3 regions of the Pedobacter ginsengisoli genome follow, and region 1 is predicted to be linked to each of the others. Evidence: riboswitches for the same ligand, from Rfam matches in the RefSeq annotation. Region 1 holds a riboswitch; each other region holds the start of a gene.
What was found. A riboswitch is a leader RNA that binds a small molecule or an ion and turns the genes downstream of it on or off. The one in region 1 is predicted to bind S-adenosylmethionine.

Region 1 (10,254 bases):
TGGGGCCAGTTACAAGAGTGGGAAACGGATCGTGATGATCCGAAGGATAATCACAGACATGCATCTCATCTTTTTGGTTTACATCCGGGCAGGCAATTTAGTACTACTGAAACCCCAGAGCTGGCTAAAGCTGCAAAAGTAAGTTTGCTTGCTCGTGGTGATGCTTCAACCGGATGGTCTATGGCCTGGAAAATGAATTTCTGGGCAAGGCTACATGATGGCGATCACGCTTATCTTATCCTTAAAAACTTTATTACTCTTGTTGGTGGTTCTGGAGTTGATTATAATAAGGGTGGGGGTATTTATGCCAACCTGTTTTGTGCGCATCCTCCTTTTCAGATTGATGGAAACTTTGGCTACACGGCAGGTGTAGCAGAGATGTTGCTTCAAAGCCAGACCTCAGAAATCGAATTGCTTCCTGCCTTACCAAAAGAATGGATCAGTGGGAGTGTGAAGGGCTTGCGTGCAAGAGGAAATTTCGAGATCACAGACTTACAGTGGAAAAATGGAAAGATCATTAAATTGGTTGTAAAATCATTATCTGGGGGAGCATGCAATCTGCGCGTACCAAATTCTTTAAAAGCTGCTTTTGCGGTTAAAAACAGTAAAGACGAAAATGGATATAAGTATAGCTTTAATACATTAACTGGTAAAGTATATAGCTTTATTGGGCAGTAATTGGTTACAGACAGGATAGTGCATGACACTTATATCAAATTAATTACGGATAATAGTGAGTTGCTTAGGATTTCCGGGCAACTCATTATTAATCGAATATGAGACCAAGTATTAAGAATTTGCTGCAAACATTTGCAGTATTTGGGATTTTGTTTGCCGTGAATCTTACGGCTCTTGCCCAAAAATTAAGCGTAAATGACCTTAAGGTAGAACATCTTATAAACCCTCTGGCCATTGAAACACCGACGCCCAGATTTAGCTGGAAAATAGCTTCAACTGTAAAGAACACACTGCAATCTTCTTATGAAATTAGAGTAGGTACCAATAAGGCCTCAATCAATGCAGGTAAAGACCTGGTTTGGAAAAGCTCCATTTCTACAGAGCAATCGGTATTGATTGATTATTCTGGTACTGAATTACAATCAAAAAAGAAATACTATTGGCAGGTAAGGGTAAAAGACAATCATGGCAATATCTCGGGATGGTCAGAGCCTGGTTTTTTTCAAATGGGAATTTCTTCGGCAGATTGGACTGCAAAATGGATCACAGTATCAGGAAAAGATACTTCTGCCAGAAGCCCACTTTTTAGAAAAGAGTTTTCCTTACAAAAGAAAGTTAAATCGGCTATAGCATATATTACTGCAAAGGGATTGTACGAAGCCAGTATAAATGGTAAGCGTGTAAGTGATACTTATTTTGCACCGGGATGGACCAGCTATAAGGATCATCTGCAATACCAGGTATACGATGTAACCTCCAGTTTAAAAAGTGGCCCTAACGTATTTGGTGCAACCCTTGGAAACGGCTGGTATAAAGGAAGAATTGGTTTTGGAAATCAACATAACTTTTATGGAGACACGCGCGGATTACTAATGCAACTGGAAGTGGAGTATACTGATGGCTCTAAAGAAATTGTAAATACAGATGAAAGCTGGAAGTATGCCTATGGGCCAATTATGGCCTCAGATATTTATGATGGTGAAAGGTATGATGCAAGAATGGAAATAGCCGGGTGGGACAATACCGGTTTTAAAGAGACCGCATCATGGATAGGAGTTGGCATAATGGACAAGGGTAATGAAAGGCTAGTGGCAATGAGCGGACCCCCTGTAAGGAAACATGAGCAATTTAAAGCGCTTAAAATTTTCAAAACGCCCTCAGGCGAAACAGTAGTGGATTTTGGGCAGAATCTTGTAGGATGGGTAATGCTTAAAGCCAAAGGGGCTGCCGGAACAAGGATAACGCTAAGCCATGCTGAGGTGCTTACAAAAGAGGGTAACTTTTATACGGTAAATCTGAGGTCGGCAAAAGCACAGGATATTTATATCCTAAAAGAGAACACCGAGCAGGTTTTTGAGCCTCATTTTACTTTCCAGGGATTCAGATATGTGAAGGTAGAGGGGTATCCGGGAGAACTAAAAGCAGAAGATATGACCGCCGTTGCTGTGTATTCGGATATGGAGGCTACCGGTAAATTCTCAACTTCTAATGCTTTACTAAATCAATTGCAACATAATATTCAATGGGGACAAAAAGGAAACTTTGTAGATGTCCCAACCGATTGTCCGCAGCGCGATGAACGCCTGGGCTGGACCGGTGATGCACAGGCTTTTGCTAATACTGCAGCCTACAATATGGATGTGGCAGGTTTTTTTACCAAATGGCTAAAAGATGTAAAGGCTGATCAGCAACCTAATGGTCTCATCCCTCATGTAATTCCAAATGTGCTTGGACCTAATGACGGTGCATCGGCTGGATGGGCTGATGTGTCTACAATTATTCCGTGGGATATGTACGTAGCCTACGGAGACCGCAGGATATTGGCAACACAATATGAAAGTATGCAGAAATGGGTGGGCTATATGTCATCAGTTGCTAAAAACAACCTTTGGAATTCGGGCTTCCACTTTGGTGACTGGTTGTTTTATCGTCCGAATGATGACAATGATGGAAGGGCTGCAGTGACTGATAAATATCTGATTGCACAAACTTTTTATGCGCATTCTACCCAATTGCTGATCAATGCTGCAAAGGTATTGGGTAAACAAGATGATGTAGCCAAATACACAACATTGCTTGCAGATATTAAAGCTGCTTTTGTAAAAGAATACATGACCCCAACCGGCCGACTGGTATCTGGAACACAAACAGCATATGTGCTTGCACTTCAGTTTGATATGCTGCCTGAAGAACTTAGGGCACCATGCGCCGATCGCCTTGTTGCCAATATTCGTGATTACGGGAACCACCTCACAACCGGATTTTTGGGCACACCTTATTTATGTCATGTACTTACCAGATATGGGCACAATAATGTAGCTTATGATCTTTTGATGCAGGAAAGTTATCCTTCATGGCTTTACCCTGTCAAAATGGGTGCTACTACAATATGGGAAAGATGGGATGGTATAAAGCCGGATGGATCTTTTCAAACTCCTGATATGAACTCTTATAATCATTATGCTTATGGCGCCATAGGCGATTGGATGTACAGAACTATTGCAGGAATTAATTCGGTAGCCGACCAGCCTGGTTACAAGTACATTGTTATTTCGCCAAAACCAGGAGGTAAAATAACTAATGCGTCAGCAGAATTGGAAACCGTTTATGGTACAGTAAAGTCTGCCTGGACTTTGGAAAACGGATTGCTAAAGCTTGATGTTACCATACCTGCAAATACAAAAGCCAAGGTAGTACTGCCAGAGGCTACCAAAGAAATTGGATCTGGTAGTTATCACTTTGAAAGCAAAATTTAGTATTTAGTAGATAGTACTTAGTATTTAGATCAGTGTTTTAGTTAGCGATTACTTTAACCTGTCTAATTACTAAGTACTAGATACTACCTACTATTTTACATCAAACCACAGTTTAGTAGTTAATAAATCTGCACCTTGTTTTGCAACAGCAGCTTTATAGTTTTCGCCATTCAGCGATTGCTCGCGTCCAGGATATATAAATCTTACGGGTAGTTTTCCACCTAATGTACCCGCTACGGCAGGTGCAAGTTCGGGATAGTCAAGTCTTCTCCATTCGGCAAATGCTTCTAATCCCTGGCCAAACAAGGCAATCCATTTTTGCTCTCCAATAGATTTTTTGAAATTGCCTGCATTATATTTTACAGCCGGAAGGCTTGTGTAAGTGTTAATTTCACCTTCTGTAACACCATATTGTCTTAACGATTCTTCAATAGCTTGTTTATATAAGGCTGCCGGATCTTCATTACTAAGGCCACGTGCGGCTATTTCTGCGCGATCAAATAATACTTCGGCATAGCTTAAGATAACTGCCGGTGCTGATGGAGCCAGAAAGTAAGTGCCGGGTTTAGAAGTTTTATTTAAACCAAGGCTATTTGCATCACTTGTTAGCAAGCCATTCGGTACACCTATATAAACCTCTGGCGTTACATCTTTAGTAGGACTCGCAAATATTGGAAGGCGAGGGTCGCTTAAGCTCTTTAACTTGTCTACAATAGTCTTGCTGATCCTGTGATCGTTACGTGTATCAAATGTATTGCTTATTGGATTTTGATTAGGCGAAGTAACGTATACCAGTTGGGCTATTTCTGCATTGCTGCTAATATAAGCGCCACCTTCAGCTGCAATTTCTGCTAATACGGCTTTAGTTTTTTCTGGTTCGCGGTCGGCTATTCTAAGTGCTATGCGAAGCCTTAAAGCATTTGCAAATTTTTTCCAGCGGTCGATCTTGCCACCATAAATGATATCGCCGGCAATTGCTTTGCCATTCAAGGCCAAATCAGCCTGAGCCGATTTCAGATCATCAAGTAAGCCAAAATATACATCTTTTTGGGTGTCATATTTAGGAGTTACAAATTGTTTGATCTGTATGGCTTGTGAATAAGGAATATCTCCATAAGCATCAGTAAGTAAAAGGAATGTCCATGATCTTAAAACCTTGGCCGCACCTCTGTAATTGGTGTTTTGTTGAGCATCAGCCAGCTCAATCAGCTTGTTTAGGTTGGTAATGCCTTTTGTATAACCACTATTCCATAAATCCTGAAGATCAGTATTAGAAAAAATATAACGATCAGGATCTGTGTATTGTATTTTTGCCCAATGCTGAACAAATAACAGGCTCGAATTAATGTTGTTAGTTCCCCAATAAGCATCAGTTGTACTTTTTATTGCGCCGGTTAGCAAATAATCTGGAAGTGGATTCTCTGCCTCATTAGGATTTTTGTTGATATCTGCCAGCTCTTTTTTGCACGAAGTAAAAGAGGTTGCCAATATTGCAGAAAAAAGGATTGGAATATATTTGAATTTCATGATGTCTAGAATTTAAAATTAAGGTTAAAACCAAATGATCTTGTAGTTGGAAGTGTTAAGCTTTCCAAGCCCTGAGCGTTTCCTGTATTGAATGCTGTTTCAGGATCAATGTTTGGTATATCTTTATGGATGATCCAAAGATTACGCCCTACTAATGAGAAGTTAGCTTCTTGCAAACCAATCTTTTTAACCCATTGCGAAGGAATATTGTAGCTTAATCTTACCTCTCTTAATTTTATGTAAGAAGCACTGTAAACAAATTCCTCATTTGATTTGGTTGTAGCTTTATAATACTCTTCAGCAGAGATAACTTTGGTGTTTTTAGTTCCATCGGCCAAAACGCCATCAAAAATCATCCCGTCATTATAGGTAACACCCCCGGTTGTATAGGTAAGCCCGCCATTCTCTGCATTTCTACCTCTCATTGTACTGGCTAGTACCCCTGTATAAGTTCCGGTAGAGTTAGTGCCTGAGAAAACTTTACCACCAATTCTTGCATCTACAAGGAAGTTCAGATTAAAGTTTCTATAAGTAAAGCTGTTGGTAATTCCGCCTATCCAGTTTGGAGTGAACTTACCAAGAATCTGCTTTGCAGGATCGATAAGTGGGGTGCCATTAGCACCAACAATAACTTGTCCGGCAGCATCACGCTGATAAGCAGTTCCAAAGAAAGTGCCATAAGGTTGGCCAACGGCTGCCAATACATCAAGAGTTCCGCTGGTACCTATGGTATAACTGCTAATGCGTCCTTCTTTATCAAGTTCAGTAACCTTACTGCGGTTACGTGAATAGTTCAAATTAATGTCCCAGCTAAAGTCTTTTTGTTTAATTGGAGTTAGACCCAATTGGATTTCAATACCCTTATTGTTGATGCTTCCACCATTAATAAGTTTTTGTGTATATCCCGTTGCTGAACTTACGTCAACTTTTAAAATCTGGTTAATACTGTTGGTGTTGTATACACTCAGATCCAGCTTAATTCTATTGTCGAACAATCCAATTTCAGCACCAGCCTCAGCTGATTTGGTGATTTCGGGCAAAAGGTTTGGGTTAAGATCGATTGTATTGGCTGATTGTTGTGGATTACCATCAAACGGCGCAGTAAAACTATAGGTATTAATTAGCTGATAAGGATCTGTTGCTTTTCCTACTTTAGACCATCCCCCTCTTATTTTGGCAAAGCTGAGCACATCACTTTTAATGTCAAAAGCTTCTGTAAGAATTAAACTTCCGTTAACAGAAGGGTAGAAATAAGACAGGTTAGGCTCGGGTAAGCTAGAGTCCCAGTCATTGCGCGCGGTTAAGTTAAGGTATGCATAGTCTCTAAAACCTAACTGGGCTGATCCAAATAAACTATAGGTTCTAAGTTTGCTGTAAAAGTTTGAAGACACCAACGGGTCTCTTGAGTTGCTTAAGGTATATAAGCCGTTTACTGCAAGCTTTGTTGCTTTCTGATCGTTTTGTTCAAAAGTAGAGGTTCTTATGTTTCCACCACCCAAAATATCTATTGAGAAATCTGAGTTTAGTTTTTTATTGAACTCTAAACGACCCTCTGTATTGTTTTCATTAACAGTATATGCATCTTCCTCATAAGAACCAAATGGAGTACCGTTAGTTCCATAAGCAATTTTGATCTTTCTGCGATCAGTATAATAATCGTTTCCTGTTCTAAAATTTGCTGAAAGTGCGCTGGTAATTTTATAATTCAATTCAGCATTACCAATAATACGATCACGTTTCTGACCAACTGTATTCTCGTAAGCTATAAAGTACGGGTTGCTATAATAACTGTTGTTCCAGTTAAAATCGTTTCCGTTTTCATCTTTATAGTTTTTAAGCTGGCTAACATCTACCTGTCTTCCAAACCATGTAAATTGAAGCATTGGTCCCGTTGCGCGTTTTCCGCCAGAAGCAGGAAGGTTATCAGCATTGCTTTTTATATAATTGGCAGATGCATTTAACGTTAATTTAGGCGTGATCCTGTATGAGGTATTTAGTAATAATGAATTCTTATCCTGAGATGAATTTGGTAATATGCCACCTTGGGTAAGGTTGTTGTAAGAGAAACGGACATCTTGTTTTTCGCCTGATCCTGCAATAGCAATACCATTGTTAAGTGCGTAGCCCGTTTCAAAGAAATTCTTAACATTGTCTGGATGAGCAATAAATGGCACCGCTACACCTTTAGAGTTAAACTGAGGTATTAAACGGCCATCTAAAGCTGGCCCCCAGCTTTCATCAACACCATCGTTTACGCCCCCACCTTTTCCATCAACAAAGCTGAATTTGCCGCTTGTACCTTGCCCAAATGAGTTCTGATAGTCTGGCAGTGTTAACAGATTTGAAAATGTAGTGTTTGAGTTTACACTTATACCTAAACCTTTTTGGCCTCTGCCTGTTTTGGTTTTAATAAGAATAACACCGGCTGCAGCACGAGATCCGTATAATGCAGCAGCATTTGGACCTTTAAGCACGCTGATAGATTCAATGTCTTCCGAATTAATATCAGAAATGGTGTTGGCAAAATCTCTTGACCCAGCTATACCCAGATTCTGCGAATTATCAACCGGAACCCCGTCTACTACGAAAAGAGGCTGGTTATTCCCTGAGATTGAAGTTTCACCTCGAATAATAATTCTTGATGAACCCATATCACCCTGACTATTTGTTGTTTGCACACCGGCAATTTTTCCGGCAAGTGAATTGATCAGGTTCGTTTCCTTTGCAGTAGCAATATCTTTAGATTTTAATTCCTGCACTGCATATCCTAATGATTTCTTTTCCTTAGAGATACCAAGGGCGGTAACAACAACTTCGCTTAAAGCGTTTGAGGCTACATCAAGTGTAATATTTAATGTAGCTGTTGCTGCGGTAATGGTTATTTCTTTTGTAGCATATCCCAGATAAGATATACTAAGCACATCATTAACGTCTGCAGCAAGAGAAAACTTGCCGTTACCATCTGTAGTTGTGCCGCTTTTTTTTCCTTTTATAATAATTGAAGCTCCCGGAATGGTCTCTCCATCTGGGTTTCCGGTAACAGTTCCTGTTATTTTAACAGATTGTGCCTGTACGGTTTGCAGGAAAAAAAAGGATATAAGGATCCCTGCAAAAATTTTGTATATTTTTAACATTTGAATTAAATAAAGTGGTTAATATTAAATCTTTTGGTTGTATTAAATAGAGCAACAGTGCATTCGTTGCTGACCGATCATAAGACCAGTTAGAGGATACTGAGGAGGAGAGGAGCAGCGCATTTCTTGTAATTGTACTTTCTGTTTCATGTTTTTATACATTTATAGTTTGGGTCAGCCCTTCCATACTTTGTCGTGAACAGAATTAGATTTGGTTATGATGATGGATAAACTCGCGTTTGCTGTTTAATCTTATCTTTTTCGCTTTGCAGCGAAGTGGAATTAGCACCTTTTACAATAAATTGTAGAGGTTGCTAAGACATCATAGGGCCAATCCCTCAGTCTTTCTTGATAAGCAGGAAGTTTTAAGAACCATTTGCTGGGACAAATATAAGAATAATCTACTAATCCTATAGAAATTCATAAAATAAATATTCTGTATTTTGAGCAGGACAGTACGGGTTGCTGAAAATGACTAAGAAAATTAACATTGTAAACACACTAAACTTTACTTGAATTATTTTAATGAGATACCTTTATTCTTTCCTGCTGGTGCTATTTACTTTTTCTACCATCGAAAAAGCAAATGCCAATGAAGTTAAACCTTCTGGTTTGCAATGTGAGCATCTGATAAACCCAATTGGGGTAGACCTGTTAAACCCTCGCTTGTCATGGATGATGGCCGATAATCGTCAGGGTGCAAAACAAACGGCCTATAGAATTATTGTGGGCAAAGACTCATCAGAAGTAGCAAGAAAAAAAGGACTTTCATGGGAGTCTGGCAAAATAACATCGTCTGCCAACCTTATTAATTATAAAGGCAAAACATTAGAGCCTTTTACTAAGTATTATTGGTCTGTTGAGCTTTGGGATAAAGATGGTAAACCAGTTTCGTCAGGTCCGGTAGTGAGCTTTGAAACAGGAATGATGAAGATTGACAACTGGAAAGGTACTTGGATTAGTGATGGAAACGATATCGATAAAAGGGAAGCACCATATTTCAGAAAAGTATTTGAACCTTCTAAAAAGATAAAATCTGCGAGGGCCTATATTGCCGCTGCAGGTTTGTACGAGTTATACCTGAATGGGAAGAAAGTAGGAAACCACAGATTAGATCCTATGTATACCCGTTTTGACAGACGTAACTTATATGTTTCGTATGATGTTACTTCTCAGCTTCAAAATGGTAAAAATGCGGTTGGCGTTTTACTTGGCAATGGATGGTATAATCATCAGTCTATAGGTGTTTGGAATTTTGATAAAGCCCCATGGAGAGCAAGGCCGGCTTTTTGTCTGGATTTAAGGATTACTTACAATGATGGATCTGTTGATGTAATTACCTCTGGAGGTGACTGGAAAACAAGTTCAAGCCCGATAGTACTTAACAACATTTATACTGCTGAGCATTATGATGCGCGTAAAGAACAACCAGGTTGGAATACTGCCGATTTTGATGACAAAAAGTGGAATGGCATTTCGTTAAGAGCTGCACCATCAAACAATGTAGTAAGTCAGGTAATGCAGCCAATTCGAAATGTTGAAGAAATTCCTTCTAAAACTATGCAGAAGATTAATGACACTGCATATGTTTTTGATCTGGGACGTAATATTTCGGGGGTAACAAAAATTAAGGTAAGCGGAGAGGAAGGAACTGTTATCCGCATTAAGCATGGCGAACGTTTGTATCCAAACGGTAGGGTAGACTTATCAAATATTGATGTTTACTATCGTCCAAAAGACAATACAGATCCTTTTCAAACAGATATTGTTACCTTATCCGGTAAAGGGGAGCTTGAATTTATGCCTAAGTTTAACTACAAGGGATTTCAGTACGTTGAAGTAACCAGCAGCAAGCCAATTCAGTTAACAAAAGAAAGTATCACTGGTTATTTTATGCATAGTGATGTTACCCCTACGGGTAAAATAAGTTCATCAAACAAACTGATTGACAGGTTATGGTGGGCTACTAATAATTCTTACTTATCTAACCTGATGGGATATCCTACAGATTGCCCGCAGAGAGAAAAGAATGGATGGACGGGTGATGGGCATTTTGCTGTTGAGACTGGCCTGTTTAATTTTGATGGCATTACAGTTTATGAAAAATGGCTGGCAGACCACAGAGATGAGCAACAACCAAATGGGGTACTCCCTGATAT
Region 2 (10,254 bases), 2.1 Mb from region 1:
ATTAGATTCGGCAAAACCTAAATCTTGTGCCTGCTTTAGTGCAACACCATACTCCAGATTTTCATTAAATATTTTGGACAGTATGTAGTTAGATGACCCATTAAATATTCCACTTATACCGTGCAGTAATTCATTGTCGTAATACTCTTCCAGATTACGGATAATAGGTATGCTTCCGCAAACGGCACCTTCATATAACAAGGAAGTATTATGTTTTTCTTGCAATTCAACTAGTTCTGCAAGGTGAGTGGCGATCATCTTTTTATTGGCAGAAACTACATTTTTACCACTTATTAAAGCCTTTTTAACGATGTTGTAGGCGATTTCTGCATCATCAATTAATTCAACTATTGTGTTGATTTCATTGTTGTCTAATATTTCATCGTGATTTGTTGTGAAAAGATGTGCTTCAAGGCTACGCTTTTTCTCGGGATTTTTAATAGCTATTTTAACGATTTCGAGGTTTAGGTCCTGACCACGAATAATATCATGTAATCCCTGTCCAACAACTCCAAAGCCAAATAAACCGATCTTAAGTTTCTTACTCATCTAAATACTATGCTGTTTTATGTAATTTAATTATTTTCTTATTTGCACTTTCCTTTAAGAATGTGCCAATTATATTGGTCAATATGTCGGTTTCAATTAAAAAGCCGTCATGACCATATGCCGAACTAATTTTTTGAAGTGCGGCTCCGGGAATGTGATTTGCTAAGAATTCTTGTTCGCAAATAGGAAATAAAACATCGTTTTCAATTCCTATTACCAAAGTATTTGCTTTAACTAATGCTAAAGCATCCACTATACTTGTTCTGCTACGACCCACATTATGGCTGTCCATTGCTTTGCTCAGGTACCAATAGCTATAAGCATTGAAGCGTTTGCATAGTTTTTCTCCCTGATAGTTCTGGTAAGAAGCCGCTCTGAATGAGTCTGTTTTATCATTTACACTTTCTAACTGAGTGGCAGAATAAGCCTCATAGGTACGGTAAGATAATAAAGCAATACTTCGTGCGGCTTTTAATCCTTTTAAGCCACCATCGGGCTGTTGTGCATAAAATGTACGATCAGTGCTTATTGCTAAACGCTGACTCTCATTAAATGCAATACCCCAAGGTGAGTGTACTGCATTAGTTGCTACAAGAATTAAGTTTTCTATCCTTTTGTTGTCTGTTACGGCCCATTCTAAAGCCTGTTGCCCACCTAAAGAGCCACCGATTAAAACCTTAATACTTTGGATACCAAGATGAAGGGCAAGTAAGTGATGAGCAGCTACCAGATCGCGAATGGTGAATTCAGGGAAAGCAAGGTAGTAAGGTTGCCCTGTTACCGGATTTGTACTAAGCGGATTGGTTGTGCCATAATTAGAGCCTAACACATTTGCGCAAATGATAAAGTGTTCATCAGGATTAAATAGATCATTGTTCCCGAAAAGTCCTTTCCACCAGTCTAAAACATCAGCGTTGGCTGTAAGTGCATGACATACCCAGATTACATTATCTTTCTTCGCATTGAGTTTGCCATAAGTTTGATAAGCAATTTCTAATTTGCGTAGTTTTTTGCCGTTCTCCAGTTTAAATAACTTTGTATGCGTATATGTGGCGGTAGTGCTCATTCTTTAGGTATTGTTCTTTTTTTATTTTTTTATTGCTGCAAATGCTTGCTCGAAATCGGCTTTAATATCATCTATATGTTCAATTCCGACAGAAACACGTAACTGGCTTGGTGTAATGCCTGCGGCAATTTGTTCATCATCACTTAGTTGTTGATGTGTGGTTGCCGAAGGTTGTATGATTAAGGTTTTTGCATCTCCAAGATTAGCAAGGTGACTTACAAGTTTAAGGTTATCAACCAATGCTGTTGCTTTTTCTTTATCACCATGCAATTCGAAAGATAATACCGCTCCAAAGCCATTTGTTAAATATTTTTTAGCATTAGCATGGTAAGGACTGCTTTCAAGCCCTGGGTAATTTACACTTTTAACAGCATCATGGTTTTCTAGCCAATTTGCCAGTGCAAGGGCATTATCTACATGTCGTTGTACGCGAAGTGATAAAGTTTCTAGTCCTTGTATTAAAAGGAATGAATTAAAAGGAGATATAGCCGGCCCAAAATCTCTTAAACCCTCAACACGGGCACGAATAATGAACTGAATATTTCCAAATGGTCCGCCGATTCCAAAAACATCATTAAAAATTAGGCCATGATATCCATCCGAGGGATCTGTGAACTGAGGGAATTTACCATTTCCCCAATTGTAATTTCCTCCATCAACTATTACCCCACCTATACTGGTACCATGCCCCCAATCCATTTTGTGGCAGATTGAACAACTACATGTGCTCCATGTTCTAAAGGCTTAAACAGATACCCGGCGGCACCAAAAGTATTGTCTACTATTAGAGGTAGGTCGTGTCTGTTTGCAATAGCAGATAGTTTTTCGAAATCAGCTATACTAAAAGCAGGATTACCAATAGTTTCAAGATATATTGCTTTAGTGTTAGCATCAATTTTTGATTCAAAATCATTGGCGTCATCGCCATTTGCAAACCTTACTTCAATACCCAGTCTCTTGAAGCTTACTTTGAACTGATTGTAAGACCCTCCGTATAAATGCGAAGATGACACAAAGTTATCACCAGCCTGCAGGATATTATTTAAAGCAATAAATTGAGCAGCCTGACCAGAGGCTACAGCCAGAGCAGCAACACCACCTTCAAGAGCAGCAACTCTTTTCTCGAAAACATCAGTAGTTGGGTTCATAATCCTGGTATAGATGTTCCCAAATTCCTTTAAAGCGAATAAGTTAGCGCCGTGTTCTGAGTTTTTAAAACCGTAGGATGTTGTTTGATATACTGGGACAGCTCTGGATCCGGTTGTTGGATCTATTTCCTGACCTGCGTGTACTTGTAGTGTTTCGAATTTATGTGATGTTGACATGTTATAATTTAGTTTAAATGGTTCCTGTAAATTGTTTTTTAGGATACGTTTAGGATATTTTTAAGTTAGAAAACGTATACGATTATTATGCGTACCCCTGCAAGGGGCCTTCCGTATGAATGTTAAATGCAAAAGGAAGATTTGTAGATTAAAGTATGCAACAGCACATGCAGATAGCCTGCTGCGGGCAACAATAATTTAACAGATTCGAAGTAATGGTTACAATTTTCATTTTGTTTCAATTTATCTTTCCAAATGACACCATGTCTTTTGGTCAGGAATTGGCACCTTCTCCATTTTGGGAGGGTTGCCAGTGGGTCAAAGAGCCTGTCTCTCGCCACTTCTTTATAAATCAAACCTTTTACTAAGGAAGGTTGACTTGATTAGCATTCGCTAATTGATACTGCAAATGTAGATTTAAGTTAATAAATATCCAAAATTATATTTTGAATATTTATTAACCATTTGATCTTTAGGTATATGTGTTATTTTTTTGGTAATATGAGAGCTCTCTATCTTGCCAGAGCCTGATCTAAATCTGCTATTAAATCGTCTATATGTTCAAGCCCAACAGATATCCGAATTAAATTTTGTGGTGTTTTTGTATCCGGCCCTTCAACAGATGCACGATGTTCTATTAAACTTTCAACTCCACCTAAACTTGTAGCTTGTGCAAATAACTTAACTTTATTAACTACTTTCCTGGCCTGATCAGAACCTCCTTTAATTAATACCGAAAGCATGCCGCCAAATCCTGCCATCTGTTTTTTTGCAATTTCGTGTTGAGGATGGGTAGATAGACCGGGATAATAGACCGCTTCAATTTCAGGGTGTTTATTAAGATGTAGTGCTAATGCCATTCCATTATTGCAGTGCCCGTGCATACGATACGCCAAAGTTTTGATGCTTCTCACTAACAGAAAGCAATCGAATGGAGAAGGAACTGCGCCACCAACCTGCTGTACATTTCTAATCTTTTCCCAGAATTCGTCTTTCTTTGCAGTAATAAGAACACCTCCAAGTACATCACTATGACCTCCAATGTATTTTGTTGAAGAGTGCATTACAATATCGGCGCCAAAGGCTATTGGATTTTGTAAACAAGGTGAAGCAAAGGTGCTATCGCATGCAAGGATAAGGTTGTTCTCCTTAGCAATTCTGGACACCCCTGCAATATCCGTAATTTTTAATAACGGATTGGAAGGAGTTTCTACCCAGATCAGAACAGTATTCTCTTTAATAAACCTTTCTATATTATTAAGGCTAGTAAGGTCTACAAAGTCAATTTCAAGGATATCTTTAAAAATGGTTTGCAACTGTTTTTTAAAGCCCCAGTACATATCATCAGGTGCAATGATATGGCTTCCGGGTTTTAAGGCCTGAAAAACCGCCATTCCTGCAGTATTTCCAGAAGAAAAAGCACAGGCTTCTGCACCTTTTTCTAATTCTGCAAGTGCATTTTCCAAGGCTGATCTATTTGGATTACTTACTCGGCTATACATGTGTCCACCAGAGTAGCCACCGTCTTCATCCCTAAGAAATGTGGTTGATAGATTTATTGGAGGAGTTACATCACGGGTGCTTACTTTATATAAATTTCCGGCATGTATTGCAAGTGTTTCTGGCTTCATTATTACGGGGTTAAAGTTAAGATCGGGCACTAGGTATAACAAAGTTAAGGGTATAAAACTATTCGGCTTAAGTTTTGGCAAGATTTATGTAATTGAAATATCAAATTAAAGAATAATATGAAAAGAATACTACTGATAGCAGCCATTTTATGCAGTTCGTTAATGGTTTTGCAAAGTTGCTCACCTAAAGGCGGTGCAACTCAAAGTTTAAAGAAAGGTAATGTAACAGGCAATTGGGTATTAAATGATATTACGTTTGAAGGCTTGCCGCAATCAGCAGTAAAATCATTGTTTGATGAAGGTTCGTATACTTGTTTTCAAGGAAGTACCTGGAGTCTGACAAATAGCGGAAACGGAAGCTATACTTTGCCAGGTGGTGGTGCATGTACTGCAAAAACACAAAAAATATACTGGTCAGTAAGTCCAGCCGATGAGACATTCCAATTCAAAAAGATCTTTGAAGGTGAAAAGGCCAAAAATGTAACTTCTGGTTACAGATCAGTATTATCATCTACTGATGGAAATACAATGGTGATCAAATCACCGGTTGAGTACGGAGCAAAAACAGCTTACATTGTGCTTAATTTTACAAAAGCAGCAAAATAAGAAGAGGATAGATTGGTTTAGGGAAAAGGGTTCAATTTAATTGAACCCTTTTTTTATTTATTTTTTTGCAGAATGTATTTAAATTTCTACATTTGAATTCATCTGATGATATGATGAATTAGTATGAAATATCCGATACAGAAAAAATCACTTGCAGACGAGGTTGCAGCACGATTGAGTGAACAGATCTCGTTGGGACAGTATAAGGTAAATGAGCAGTTGCCCATAGAACCGGAGTTGATGAAGAACTTTGGGGTAGGGCGGTCGACCATAAGGGAAGCCATAAAGATCTTAGCAAACTCGGGGTTACTAAGGGTTCAACAAGGTGTTGGAACTTTTGTAGACCAGCTTACAGCAAATAGAGAGCCTATGGATTTGAGGCTTAAACGTGCTAATGTGAGGGATTTGGATGAGGTGAGGCAATTGCTTGAAATGAAGATAGCAGAAAAAGCAGCATTAAATCGTACCGACAGCGATATTGCGACAATAAAAACTCATTTGCAAAATCGAAAAAGAGCAGCAAAGGAGGGAAGGGTGGAAGAATGTATTGAAGCAGACGTACAATTTCACATATCAATTGCCGAAGCATCAAAAAATGAAATACTGGCCGATCTGTATAAAGCTGCATCTATTCACTTAAAGAATTGGTTTCTTCAAACACATTCAGATGTCTGGGTCTTTGAAGAAACTTATGTTTATCATGAACAGCTGCTAAAAAGTATCATTGCCGGGGATCCTAAAAAGGCATGGAGTATAGCTGCAAAAATATTAGGACACGTATCTCAATAAAAATTTAATATAATTCATCAGATGATCTGATCAAGAAATATGGAAAAAGCATCTTTTACAAATACTACAGCTATTGATACCAAAGGAATAGCGCAACAAACAATATTCTCTATTTTATTTACTATAAGTTTTACGCATTTGCTTAATGATATGCTTCAGGCTGTAATTCCAGCAGTGTATCCTGTAATGAAAGCTAAGTTTCATCTTACATTTACCCAAATTGGTCTTATTACCTTTACTTATCAGTTAACTGCATCAATCCTGCAGCCCTTTGTTGGCTTTTATACAGATAAAAGACCACGTCCGTATTCTCTTGCTGTTGCAATGGGTTTTACACTTTTGGGGCTTGTAGCTGTTTCTCTTGCTTCTAGCTTTATTAATATTCTGTTAGCGGTAAGCTTAATTGGAGTGGGATCTTCAATATTTCATCCGGAGTCTTCAAGAGTAGCTCACTTAGCCTCAGGAGGTAAAAAGGGACTTGCGCAATCTATTTTTCAACTGGGAGGAAATGCAGGAAGTGCTATTGGGCCACTTTTGGCAGCTATTATTGTTGTCCCATACGGTCAGTTTTACATCATATGGTTTTCATTAGCTGCAATTCTAGGTATCCTAATATTGTCAAGGGTAGCGAAATGGTATCAGGAGCAATTGGCAATAAAGGCATTAAATAAAAATATTGTTAAAGAAGAAATTCATCATCATTTATCTAAGAATCGTGTTGTGCTTTCTTTGGGAATCCTGTTGGTACTTATTTTCTCTAAATACTTCTACATGGCCAGCATGACTAGTTATTATACATTTTACCTGATGGATAAATTCAATGTTTCGGTACAACAATCTCAAATCTACCTATTTGCCTTTTTAGGGGCTGTTGCAGCCGGCACATTAATAGGTGGTCCATTAGGTGATAGATTTGGCCGTAAGTACATTATCTGGATTTCAATTCTTGGTGCAGCGCCCTTTACACTATTGCTCCCATATGTTTCTTTGTTCTGGACAGGAGCCTTGTCTGTTCTTATCGGATTAATTATTTCTTCAGCATTTTCGGCAATACTTGTTTATGCTACTGAACTGGTACCGGGGAAGGTTGGTATGATAGCCGGATTATTTTTTGGCTTTGCCTTTGGTATGGGAGGGTTAGGCTCTGCTATTTTAGGCAAATTAGCTGATCAGACCAGTATTGAATATGTGTTTAAAATTTGTGCTTTTCTTCCTTTAATTGGGATTTTTACCGGATTTCTTCCAAATATAGAAGGTAGTAAAAAAAGATAATCTGTTTATTTATCCCACCATACCCTTGATGTTAAGGCATCGCCACCATTTAATCTTGCAACTGCTGCTTTATAGTTTTCAGGATTATTTAAAGCCTCGGAGGATAAATAAATTATTCTTCGGGGGATGGTTCCGTTAGTTACATTTCCAGTATAATTAACTGGTATAAGTTTAGGGTAATCGGATCTTTTCCAGTTTAGCCAGGACTCAATAAAGTTGAAATTAGTGCCAGTTGCTACCCAGTACTGAGTGTTAATTTGATTTAGAGCTATTTCCTGGTCAGATTGGTTTAGTGGGTGTTCAGCTACATATGTACTAATGATTTCAGGAGCTATCCTGGCTTGGATGTCCTGTTGTTCCATTGATTGTAAGGCACCTCTAAGGCCATTTGAATAATGCTGAGCTGCGGTGCCTGGAACAGACCATCCTTTCAGTTTTGCCTCAGAGAGCAAAAATTCTGTTTCGGCATATGTCAAAACAAATATAGGACCACCAAGTTTTAAATACACAGAAGTCCTTGGTCTGGAATATTTACCCAGAGGGGCAAAATCAGCACCTGAACCAGTTCCTCCGGGATATGACGGGTGTTTACTGATATCGCTTTTTCCTCCTAGCAGATCATATCCGTTAGGCAGTCCGATTTGAACCGAAGGGTCTGTATTTCCTGAAAGTGTTTGATTTATGTTTTTTGCAAGACCATCCTGAGGAATTTCACCTATTACAGCTAACCTTGGATCTCCTGTATCTCTTAGATAATCAATTAAGGTTTTACTCCATTTTACTTCAATATAGTCTGAAAATACACGTAGTGCAACTGAAGAGCTATTTTGAGTACCTGGAATAGAGGCATCCGTTATTAAAATGGCATTGTCACTTACGTCAGAAAAACCATTGGTTGAAGCTTTTTCAACCCATGTGCGAGCTATGTCTGGTCTAATTTTGCTTAGCCTCATTGCTACCCTTATCATTAATGAATAGCCAAATTTTCTCCATTTATTAATATCCCCTTTATAAAATAAGTCAGCAGTTGGTAATGGTTTGTCAGGATTCAGATTTGCAATGGCTTTTTCAAGATCAGACAACATGGAATTATATATGTCTTCCTGCTTATCATAAATCGGGTACTTTATTCCTTGCCTGGCCTTGGCTGCCTCACTATATGGTACATCGCCATAAGTATCTGTTATCCTTTGTAAAATTAGGACGAACATAATATCTCCTATACTGATCAGATTAGAATACTTAGCAGCATCCTTTTCAGTTGCAAGTCTCTGCATTTCCCTTATTGTAGAAGCTTCCGCATACCCTTCTTCAAAAATCCTCCCTTGATAATCTGTAAAGCTTCCTACATTTATATATTTGTCGCCATTATTGTAGTAATAATAGGTAGATGCAAGCAGCTGTATCATGGTGCTTTGATAAAGTAACTGATAGTAGCCTTTATTGGAGAATTTTAACTGTGCTGTCGAAAGCAGGTTATTGGGGTCGAAGTTTGAAGCATTGGATTTTGTAGGATCAGTATTTATATCATCCAGCTGTTTTTTGCTGCAGCTAAACAAAATTATCATTGCTAAAATTGAAAGAAGAATTGCTTTTTTCATGGCTTACTTTTACTTAAACTTCAGATTTAGATTTATACCAAATGTTCTGGTTGCAGGTAAGGATGCACCTTCTATTCCCGCATAAGCAAGACTGGGTGAAAACTGAGATTCGGGATCTATATTTTTAGTATACTTTAAAATAGTTAGTAAATTTCTGCTAATTAAATCAATTGAGATATTCCTAAATGGCGTTTTGTTTAATGCTTTAGACGAGAATGTGTAACCAAGCACAACCTGTCGCAATTTTATAAAACTGCCATTTAAAACGGAAAGTGCTGAAATATTAGTTGCCAATGCGGGATAGTAGTTATAAGCAGCAACATTTGTGGTATTTGTTTCTCCATTTTCATATACACCTTTTGCAACTATGCCTGTTTCTCGACCGTTGAGTGTTGCCTTATTAAGGCCAAGAGTGTAGGAGAAGTTTTCTGTGGCCGAGAGGATTTTGTTTCCAAATTTATAATCTATAAGAAAACTCAAATTGAAGTTTTTATAGTGAAAGTTATTACTAAACCCTCCGTAATATGACGGAAGTACACTACCCATTGGTTTCAACTCACCACGTTTTGGAACCCCATCTGAACCAATAATAATGTTCCCGTTCTTATCATACTGATAATCATAAGCCATAATCTGGGTTATCGACTTGCCAACAACAAGGGCTGTATTTGCATTTAACGGGCGGTAAGTACCTCCAAATGCATAACTACTGATGCCATCTATTGATATCAATAAATTATTTATGTGGCTGGCATTAATTCCGGCTTTCCAACTGAAATTCTCATTGGTAATTAAATTGGTTTGAATGGAAGTTTCAATACCTGTATTACGGGTTTTGCCTAAATTTACATAAGCAGATGTAAAGCCTGTAGTTACAGACTGGCCGGCATTAATAATTTCCTTATTGGTGATTCTGTAGAAGTATGTAAAGTCAAAATCTACTTTGTTTCCGAAAAGCCTTAAATTAATTCCTGTTTCAAACTCATTTAATGTAAATGGCTTTAAATTGTAGTTGGGTAAATCTCTTGAAAAATTCCCTAAGGGAACTCCGTTTATAGACCTATCAGAAGAATAATAAACTTGGGTAGTATAGGGTACCGCAGGCTCTCCACTTGTTTGAGCAAAACTCGTTCTGATTTTACCAAAATCAAGGCCTTTTAATTTTAAAAAATTAGAAAAGATAAAACTCCCTGAAACACTTGGCACAAAAATTCCCCGGTTATTGCGGGGAAGCGTAGAGTATACATCGTATCGTCCGGTAGATGATATGGTAAGGAATTTTTTGAAATCAAGGTCAACTGTATAATATGCAGACTGGGTAACAATTCTTGACAGTGTATTTCTTCTGTTAACTGCCGACAGATTATCAACCGTATAGAGATATGGTATGATAAATTGAGTTCCGGTTAATTCAT
Region 3 (10,254 bases), 1.7 Mb from region 1:
CGGAAGACCAAACGTAGGCAAATCTACCCTATTTAACCGCTTAACAGAAAGTCGTAAAGCAATTGTCGATGATTTTAGCGGCGTAACCCGCGACCGCCATTACGGTTCGGCCGAATGGATAGACAAACAATTCACCGTAATTGATACCGGTGGTTACGTAGCCAACTCTGAAGATGTTTTTGAAACAGCAATCCGCGAACAGGTTGTTATCGCTATCGAAGAAGCAACAGCATTATTATTCCTGGTTGATGTAACAACCGGAATTACCGACCTTGACGATGAAATTGCACAACTACTTAGAAGAAGCAATAAACCTGTATTTGTAGTAGTAAACAAGGTTGATAACACCCAATTACAAAACGACGCTGCTGTATTCTACGGATTTGGCCTTGGCGAAATCTACCCTATCTCGTCTATGACAGGATCAGGAACAGGCGACCTTCTTGATGAGGTGATCAAAAACTTTGAAGATCTTCCTGAAGAAGAAAACACCCTTCCTAAAATCACAATTGTAGGCCGTCCAAACGTTGGTAAATCATCTTTAATCAACGCCCTGATCGGCAAGGACAGAAACATTGTTACTCCAATAGCAGGAACTACCAGAGATTCTATACATATCCACTACAACCAGTTCGGCCATGAATTTATGTTTATCGATACTGCTGGTTTACGTAAAAAAACCAAGGTAAAAGAGAACATCGAATTCTATTCTGTAATGCGTACCATTAAAGCATTGGAAGAAGCCGATGTGGTTATCCTGATGGTTGATGCAACTGAAGGCCTGGAGTCGCAAGATGTAAACATCTTCCACCTTGCAGAGAAAAACAAAAAAGGCGTTGTAGTGCTGGTAAACAAGTGGGATTTAATAGAGAAAGACAACAAAACGGCTAAAGCTTTTGAAGACCAGATCCGTCAGAAATTACAGCCATTTACTGATATCCCAATTATTTTCACTTCAGTAGTAACCAAACAACGTATTTTCCAGGCAATAGAAACAGCGCTTGAAGTATATAAAAACAGAAGCAAAAAAATCCCTACATCTAAGTTAAACGATGTAATGTTGCCGATTATAGAGAACTATCCGCCACCTGCGTTAAAAGGAAAATACATTAAAATAAAATACATTACACAGATCAACGGAACATCTCCAATGTTTGCATTCTTCTGTAACTTACCTCAATACATTAAAGAACCTTACAAAAGGTTTATAGAAAATAAGCTTCGCGAACATTTCAATTTTAGCGGAGTGCCAATCCAGATTTATTTCAGACAGAAATAAGCTTATTGCAAGCTTGTTAACGCCTGTTTTACCATAGCATCACTTAGGTTAAGCGCTTTATAATAACCCGCATCACCTAAGTGATACTTGCATAAAAGCACCTTCATATCATTTAAAATAAGTGGTTTTGCCAAAGCCAGCTGCTTTTGGTCAACAACCACATTCCGGTTCTGGATATACTTCAGCAGATCCCTATAGTCAGCATCGCTCACATTAAAAGTAGCCAGGTTCTGCTCAATAAACGGAGCCGAGTACCTGCTGGCCAGAACATCGTAAACAAAATCAAACAATATCTTTTTCGAGGCCAGCGTAGTATAACATTTGTTATACCCCATGGTATCCATTTTAACATAAATATCAGGCTGTATGCCACCAGCAGCAAATCTGCCCTTTACACTATCCTTTTTAACTAACCTTTTTGAAGTAAGCTCGCCATCATTAAAGCGGTTCTCAATCTCTTCTTGATAAGCTTTATAGCCATCTTTATACGATTTCTGTATGCTTCTGCCCGATGGGGTATAGTAACGTGCAATGGTTAAGTTCAATGCCGACCCATCTACAAAAGGAAACTGCTCCTGAACAAGCCCTTTACCAAAAGACCTGCGTCCAATAATAAGGCCCCTGTTAAGATCCTGAACCGCACCTGCCAGAATTTCGCTGGCCGAAGCCGTATTTTCATTAATCAGCACTACCAGCTTACCGTCTTCAAACTCGCCACCACCCGTAGCCACATAATCCGTACGTGGCTCATGCTTTCCCTCTGTATAAACAATCAGCTTATTTTCCTCAAGAATTTGATTGGCCAACCCGGTAGCAGCCGTTAAATATCCGCCGCCATTATCACGAAGATCGAGCACCAGTTTTTTCATCCCCGCAGCCTTAAGCGACTTAATCGACTCCACAAAATCACGGTCGGTTTCAGAACCGAACTTACTGATCCTCACATATCCAACCTCATTATTCAACATATACGAAGCATCAATACTGCTCACAACTACCCTGGCGCGTTTTACAGTAAAAACAGTTGCCAGCGTACTGCCCGGATGCACAATAGTCAATTTTACCGCCGTACCTTTTTTCCCTTTAATTTTGCCAATCATCTGCTCGCGTGGCAAAGCCTGCCCGCTTACAGCAATTGTATCTATTTTAATAATCCTGTCGCCCTGCTTTATTCCTGCTAAAAATGCCGGCCCATCTTTAATTACATTGGTAATCAGCAGTGTATCATTCAAAATATAATACTCAATACCAATCCCTTCAAAATTTCCATTTAAAGTTTCGGCAAATTCATTTGCTTTTGCCGGCGGAAGATAGATGCTATGGGGGTCCAGTTTATGCAATAAACTATCAATAGGCAGGTTATTTAAACTATCGGCATTAACCTCATCAACGTAGTTTTTATTGATGATATGAAGAATTTCGTTCACCTTTTGGGCATTGTTATCTGCCACATAAGTTACCTTTTGGAAGTTGTACCCCTGGTCCTTCAAAAACTTGTACCCAAAAAACATCCCACCTATTAAAGTTACAGAATAAGTGAGGGCAATTAAGAGATTATATCGGGTATTCTTTTTCATTGGTAAATACACCGTAAAGGTACAAAATTACACTGTTATATAATAAATTAACCTCTTCTGATTTACATTTGTTTAGTATTTTTTCTATTACTTCGAAACTTACAATCAATTCTCTAATTTTGAATTGATTTCCCCTATTATTTCCGCGTTAACAAGAAAATCACGAATTTTAACAAAAATTAGACTAATGATAAGAGTAACCGAGCAAGAGTCAACGTACCACGATATTGATAAAATGTCTGTACTGGAAATTCTGAAGGGCATAAATGATGAAGACAAAACAGTACCTGATGCTGTGGAAAAGGTAATTCCCCAGATAGAGAAACTGGCTTCTGCTGTTGCCGAGCGAATGATAAAGGGGGAAGGTTATTTTACATCGGCGCCGGTACAAGCGGCCGGTTAGGCGTTGTTGACGCATCAGAATGTCCTCCTACCTTTGGCGTTCCGTTTGATTGGGTGGTTGGGATTATTGCCGGTGGCGACACCGCTATACGCAGGGCCGTTGAAAATGCTGAAGATGATGACAAACAAGCATGGCTTGATTTGCAGGAATTTAAAATAGATGCTAACGACTGTTTAATTGGCCTTGCCGCATCGGGAACCACACCATATGTTATTGGTGGGCTAAACACTGCACGTAAAAATGGTGTTTTAACCGGTTGCATTGTATGTAATGAGGGTGGCCCTATAGCTGCAGAAAGCGATTTCCCCGTTGAAGTTGTAGTTGGCCCTGAATTTTTAACAGGATCTACCCGCATGAAATCTGGAACTGCACAAAAACTGGTGCTGAACATGCTAAGTACTACTGTGATGATAAAACTGGGCAGGGTAAAAGGCAATAAAATGGTGGATATGCAACTGACCAATCATAAACTGGTTGACAGGGGCACGCAAATGGTAATGGACGAACTGAAGATAGATTATGAACATGCCGCCGACCTGCTTATCCGTTACGGAAGCGTACGCAAGGCGGTCGAATCTACTCATAAATAACCCAACATGCACGAAATAGAACCTTACTATCAATGGCGCGATGATTATATCGCGTCAGAAGATGAGCGTTCGCCATTCTACAACACTGAATATTCGGAGTTTTATTTCGATAAACAGCTGTATAATTTTCTTATTCACCCCCAGTGGGACGATTTCGGATCAAGCACCATGTACCTTAAAGTACTTTTTGTTGATTACGACAGAAATTATGCAATAATTGAGTTTATTGGCGAATGGAACGATGCTATTGGCAACGACATTATGCTCCTGAAGCGCGAAATCATTGAACTGATGATGGACGAAGGCATAAACAAATTCATACTGATCGGCGAAAACATACTGAACTTTCACGCTTCTGAAGATAGCTACTACGAAGAGTGGTTTCAGGAAGTGGAAGACGGATGGATTACAGGGGTTAATTTCCAGGAGCATGTGATCAATGAATTCCGCAGCAGTAATATCGATTACTACATCAATTTTGGTGGCGAACTTGACGATATGGCATGGAGAACCCTAAAACCACTCCAGTTTTTCAAGAAAGTTGAAGAAATCCTGACAAAAAGGCTAGGGGCATAGCTTTTGTTAGAATGAAACAATTTGTATCTTTAAATAAATTTAAAACACATGAATAATAACAATAATAATGATTGGTCGCAACAATCGGTTTTCGTAGAAGACTTAACCGGTAAGGTTGCCAAGAAATTCTTTGCGAATGTTTTTTTATGGATGTTTGTAGCACTAAGTGTTTCTACAGTAGTAGCATTTTATCTGGCTACCAATACCGAATTGCTTCGTACTTTTTTTGATGCTCAAACCGGAAAACCTAATATACTTGGCTGGGTAGTGATGCTTTCGCCTCTTGGAATATCATTGGTGATGAACGGAGGACTAAGCAGGTTGTCGTATGGTGCCATAGTTGGTCTTTTTATACTATTTGCGGCATTACTGGGCATAAGCCTTAGTTCTGTTTTGCTGGTATATACTTCTGCTTCTATCATTAGCTGCTTTGCAGGCGCTGCCGGAATATTCGGTATAATGGCATTTATGGGCTATACCACTAACGTTGATTTAAGCAAATTTGGCCCTATCTTAATGATCGGGGTTGTAGGCTTAATTATCGCAAGTGTGGCAAACATATTCATTCAAAGCGAAGGCTTTAGCTTGTTTATGGCTTATGCAGGTATTGCTATTTTTACTGCATTAACAGCTTTTCACGTTCAAATGTTAAAAAGAATTGGACAGGGAATAGAAGAAAGCGGCGCGCAAATGCTTGATACTGATGCTAAAAAACTAGCCATCATTGGTGCAATGTCACTTTACGTCACTTTCATCAACATATTCTTATCATTATTAAGAATATTCGGCGACAGAAGATAATAACCTGTTTGTTAAACCATATTGAATGAAAGGCCAAGCTGCTCAGCTTGGCCTTTTTTATGCTATCATTTAAATGTTAAGCCAAAAATATAGGTCGGTTAGGTAAAAAATCGAACTTTTTTCAGCGTTTATACATAACAAAATTGGCCACATATTGCTCCATCATTGTACAAACTCCTTCAAACCACTGTAATTCAATGTGTTCCAAAAGCTTAATTTTAACACATTTTTGCACGTTAAAATTTTGCTGTACAACCCTCAAATTCCAAAATAAAATTTCGATGCCTATTGCTAATTGGCTCTTCCGTACAATTTTATACTGCTTTAGCAGCCTAAATTTTGGAAATGATTTTTCTTTGTTGCACCTTTGTAAAGCTTATAGAGAAAGACGGAGGGATTAGACCCTGCGAAGTCTTAGCAACCTGTGCTTACAAGGTGCTACATTCTACTGGAGCCAAACCATCGGTTCCCGAAAGATAAGTTAAAAGTCGACACCTAAACCGGACTTTTCGAATAAGCTTTGTATGTAATAAGTTCGGCACTTGTTTAGGCTCAGCCTCTATCAACTTTAGCTTGTTACCTACTCATATTACTATTAAAAATGGACATTAGAGCAGAGTTAGAAAAACGTATCCTGATCATTGATGGTGCGATGGGCACTATGATACAACGTTACGTCCTTTCTGAAGAAGATTTCAGGGGCGAACGGTTCAAAGATCACCCCTGTGATGTAAAAGGTAATAACGATTTACTGAACATTACCCGTCCTGATATCATTAAGGCCATTCATACCGAATATTTAAAGGCCGGTACAGATATCATTGAGACCAATACTTTTAGTACCCAACGCATTTCGCTGGCCGATTACCAGATGGAAGAGCTTGATTATGAAATGAGCTTTGAGGGGGCAAAAATAGCAAAAGAGGCGGTTAATGAGTTCATGGCTGCCAACCCCGACAGGAAATGTTTTGTTGCAGGTGCTGTAGGCCCTACCAACAGAACCCTGTCTATTTCTCCGGATGTAAACGACCCGGGTTTCAGGGCACTTACTTTTGATGAGCTGGTTGATGCTTACTATGAGCAAATCCGCGGATTGGTTGATGGTGGCTCAGACCTGCTTTTAATAGAAACCATTTTTGACACCTTAAATGCCAAGGCTGCCATATTTGCCATCAAAAAATACGAGGAGATAATTGGCCGTAAAATAGAGATCATGATCTCCGGAACCATTACGGATGCTTCCGGAAGAACTTTATCAGGGCAAACTGCCGAAGCTTTCTTAAACTCAGTAATCCATGCCAATCCTTTAAGCATAGGTTTTAACTGCGCTTTAGGGGCAAAAGACATGAGGCCGCACATCGAAGAGCTTTCTGCCAAAGCAGGATGCTATGTTTCGGCATATCCTAACGCAGGCCTGCCAAATGAGTTTGGTGCTTACGATGAAATGCCTCATGAAACCGCTCATCTGGTAGAAGATTTTATTCAGCATGGTTTTGTAAATATTGTAGGTGGCTGCTGTGGAACTACCCCTGATCATATCGGTTGCATAGCCGAAAAAGCTAAAAATGTAGCGCCACGTAAAATACCTGAACTAGCGCCTCATATGCGTTTAAGCGGATTGGAGCCGGTTACCATAACTCCTGAAAGTATTTTTGTAAACATTGGTGAGCGTACAAACATTACAGGTTCTCCAAAATTCTCCAAGCTCATTTTAGGTGGGGATTTTGAAGCTGCACTGGCTGTTGCGCGTCAGCAAGTTGAGGGTGGTGCACAGGTTATTGATGTGAATATGGACGAGGGGATGATTGATTCTGAAGCCTCGATGACTAAATTCCTGAACCTGATTGCGTCTGAACCTGATATTTCCAAGCTACCAATCATGGTCGATTCATCTAAATGGTCGGTTATTGAGGCAGGGCTTAAATGCCTGCAGGGGAAAGGAATTGTAAACTCCATCTCTCTTAAAGAAGGTGAAGAAAAATTCCGCGAAAGCGCCCGCAAAATCATGACTTACGGTGCTGCTGTAGTGGTTATGGCTTTTGACGAGCAGGGACAGGCCGATAATTACGAAAGAAGAAAAGAGATCTGTAAAAGATCTTATGATATTTTAGTTGATGAAATAGGCTTTCCGCCTCAGGACATCATTTTTGACCCGAATATCCTTACCGTTGCTACCGGCTTAGAGGAACACAACAACTATGCGGTAGATTTTATAAATGCTACCCGTTGGATTAAGGAAAACCTTCCCCATGCAAAAGTAAGTGGTGGTGTTTCGAACATTTCCTTCTCATTCAGAGGAAATAATACCGTTAGGGAAGCGATGCACTCCGCATTTTTATACCATGCCATTAAAGCAGGTTTAGACATGGGGATTGTAAATGCAGGTATGCTTGAGGTTTATCAGGAAATTCCGCCAGAGCTTTTAGTGCTTGTTGAGGATGTATTGTTAAACCGTCGTGAAGATGCTACTGAGCGATTGGTTGAGTTTGCAGACACCATCAAATCTAAAGGAAAAGAGATTGTAAGAGACGAGGAATGGCGTAAAACCAGCGTTGAAGAAAGACTTTCTCATGCCCTGGTTAAAGGTATTATAGAATACCTTGATGCCGATGTGGAAGAGGCACGTCAGAAATACGACAGGCCAATTCAGGTAATTGAAGGTCCTTTAATGGATGGGATGAACATTGTGGGCGACTTGTTTGGAGCCGGCAAAATGTTCCTGCCACAGGTTGTAAAATCTGCCCGTGTAATGAAAAAAGCCGTGGCCTACCTGCTGCCGTTTATTGAGCAGGAAAAACTGAACAACCCGGATCAGGATCAGAATTCATCAGCCGGAAAGGTATTGATGGCTACTGTAAAAGGTGACGTTCATGACATTGGTAAAAACATTGTGGGCGTTGTTCTGGCATGTAATAACTTCGAAATTATTGACATGGGTGTAATGGTCCCTGCACAGGATATCATTAAAAAAGCCAAAGAAATAAATGCAGATATTATTGGTTTAAGTGGTTTAATTACCCCATCGCTTGATGAAATGGTTCATTTTGCCAAAGAGATGGAGCGCGAAGGTTTTACCATTCCTTTAATTATTGGCGGTGCTACTACTTCCAGAATCCATGCTGCCGTTAAAGTTGCGCCTAACTATTCCGGCCCGGCTATACATGTGCTGGATGCATCAAGAAGTGTAACGGTGTGCAGTACTTTAATGAACAAAGATACCCGCGACGAGTACATTCAGGGAATCCGCGAAGAATATGACAAAGCACGTGAAGCGCACTTAAACAAACGCTCTGATAAACGCTTTAAAACAATTGAAGAAGCCAGACAGGATAACTATAAAATAGATACCTCACTGGTTGCTCCTGCCCCTTCTTTTACGGGAACCAGGGTATTTGAAAACTTCCCGCTTGAAGAGCTGGTACCTTATATAGACTGGACTCCGTTTTTCCAGACCTGGGAACTACGCGGCAGTTATCCGCGTATTCTTGAAGATAAAGTGGTGGGCGATGAGGCTAAAAAGCTTTTTAGTGATGCCAAAGCTTTGTTAAAAAGAATTGTTGACGAGAAGTTACTTACTGCAAAAGCGGTAATTGGTTTCTGGCCGGCATATGCAAAAGGCGATGATATTGTACTTGATGTGGAAGGTAAAGAGGTGGTAATACATACTTTACGCCAGCAGGCTGAAAAGGTTGCCGGACAGCCGTACTATGCACTATCTGATTTTATTGCTCAGCAGGAAACAGGTGTTCCTGATTATTTTGGTGGCTTTGCACTTACTGCAGGCATTGGTTGTGATGAACTGGTAGCTGAATTTGAGGCCAATTACGACGATTACAACAGCATTATGGCCAAAGCATTGGCCGACAGGCTTGCCGAAGCTTTTGCCGAGAAAATGCATGAGCTGGTGCGTAAAGATTACTGGGGTTATGCAAAGGATGAAAATCTGGATAACGAATCGCTGATTAAAGAAGAATATGCAGGTATTCGCCCCGCACCGGGATATCCGGCTTGTCCGGAGCATACCGAAAAAGGTACTTTATTTGAATTGCTTGATGCGGAGGCCAAAATTGGCCTGCGCTTAACGGAAAGCTATGCGATGCATCCTACCGCAGCCGTAAGTGGTTTTTACTTTGCCCATCCTGAATCAAGATATTTTGGACTTGGCAAAATAACCAAAGACCAGATTGAGGACTATGCTGTGCGTAAAAACATGTCGATAGATGAAGTAGAGAGATGGTTAAGCCCTAATTTAGCCTATTAACACCCTCGTCTTCCTGAATTTATTTCAGGATAACGAATAACATTAAATAAACAGACAAACAATGAAAATTGTAGACCATATTAATAATGCCAAGGGTAAAACCTTGTTCTCTTTCGAATTATTACCGCCTGTAAAAGGCAAAAGCATAGAAGAAATATACAAAGCCATAGATCCGTTGATGGAGTTTAACCCTCCTTTTATAGACGTGACTTATCATAGAGAAGACTACATTTATAAACAGCATAGCAATGGTCTTTTAGAAAAGGTTTCCTATCGCAAAAGACCAGGTACAGTAGCCATTTGTGCGGCTATTATGAACCGATACAAAGTTGATGCGGTGCCTCACCTGATTTGCGGTGGTTTTACCAAAGAAGAGACTGAAAATGCATTGATAGACCTCCAGTTTCTGGGGATAGACAATGTGCTGGTATTAAGGGGAGATGCCCGCCATGCAGATTCTTCTTTTATACCTACTCCAGGTGGCCATGCCTTTGCTACAGATTTACTGCAACAGGTAACCGACATGAACAGCGGAAAGTACCTGCACGAAGATCATTCAGCTTTTAAAACAGATTTTTGTATTGGTGTGGCCGGTTATCCGGAGAAGCATTTTGAAGCACCTAATTTGAAGACTGACTTTAAATACCTGAAACAAAAAGTGGATATGGGTGCCGAATTTATTGTAACCCAGATGTTTTTTGACAACAATAAATACGTGAATTTTGTACAGCAGTGCAGAGAGAACGGCATCAATGTGCCAATTATTC

Region 2: linked by a shared signal. The riboswitch ahead of CPT03_RS09525 (O-acetylhomoserine aminocarboxypropyltransferase/cysteine synthase family protein) and the one ahead of CPT03_RS00950 (SusC/RagA family TonB-linked outer membrane protein) in region 1 are both predicted to bind S-adenosylmethionine.
Region 3: linked by a shared signal. The riboswitch ahead of metH (methionine synthase) and the one ahead of CPT03_RS00950 (SusC/RagA family TonB-linked outer membrane protein) in region 1 are both predicted to bind S-adenosylmethionine.

The regions. Positions count from the first base shown of each region.
Region 1 is NZ_CP024091.1:244,854-255,107, forward strand. Features, by position in the region: gene CPT03_RS00935 (glycosyl hydrolase family 95 catalytic domain-containing protein) at 1-678, shown strand, start outside; gene CPT03_RS00940 (glycoside hydrolase family 78 protein) at 777-3,434, shown strand; gene CPT03_RS00945 (SusD/RagB family nutrient-binding outer membrane lipoprotein) at 3,525-4,961, opposite strand; gene CPT03_RS00950 (SusC/RagA family TonB-linked outer membrane protein) at 4,967-8,095, opposite strand; SAM riboswitch class I at 8,345-8,453, opposite strand; gene CPT03_RS00955 (alpha-L-rhamnosidase) at 8,621-10,254, shown strand, end outside.
Region 2 is NZ_CP024091.1:2,303,410-2,313,663, reverse strand. Features, by position in the region: gene CPT03_RS09535 (homoserine dehydrogenase) at 1-549, opposite strand, end outside; gene metX (homoserine O-acetyltransferase family protein) at 557-1,615, opposite strand; partial or broken gene CPT03_RS09525 (O-acetylhomoserine aminocarboxypropyltransferase/cysteine synthase family protein) at 1,637-2,940, opposite strand; SAM riboswitch class I at 3,181-3,294, opposite strand; gene CPT03_RS09520 (trans-sulfuration enzyme family protein) at 3,453-4,571, opposite strand; gene CPT03_RS09515 (lipocalin family protein) at 4,689-5,177, shown strand; gene CPT03_RS09510 (FadR/GntR family transcriptional regulator) at 5,301-5,966, shown strand; gene CPT03_RS09505 (MFS transporter) at 6,006-7,238, shown strand; gene CPT03_RS09500 (SusD/RagB family nutrient-binding outer membrane lipoprotein) at 7,244-8,839, opposite strand; gene CPT03_RS09495 (SusC/RagA family TonB-linked outer membrane protein) at 8,849-10,254, opposite strand, start outside.
Region 3 is NZ_CP024091.1:3,905,964-3,916,217, forward strand. Features, by position in the region: gene der (ribosome biogenesis GTPase Der) at 1-1,279, shown strand, start outside; gene CPT03_RS16055 (S41 family peptidase) at 1,282-2,856, opposite strand; partial or broken gene murQ (N-acetylmuramic acid 6-phosphate etherase) at 3,044-3,849, shown strand; gene CPT03_RS16065 (hypothetical protein) at 3,856-4,425, shown strand; gene CPT03_RS16070 (Bax inhibitor-1 family protein) at 4,474-5,226, shown strand; SAM riboswitch class I at 5,600-5,709, shown strand; gene metH (methionine synthase) at 5,828-9,487, shown strand; gene metF (methylenetetrahydrofolate reductase [NAD(P)H]) at 9,549-10,254, shown strand, end outside.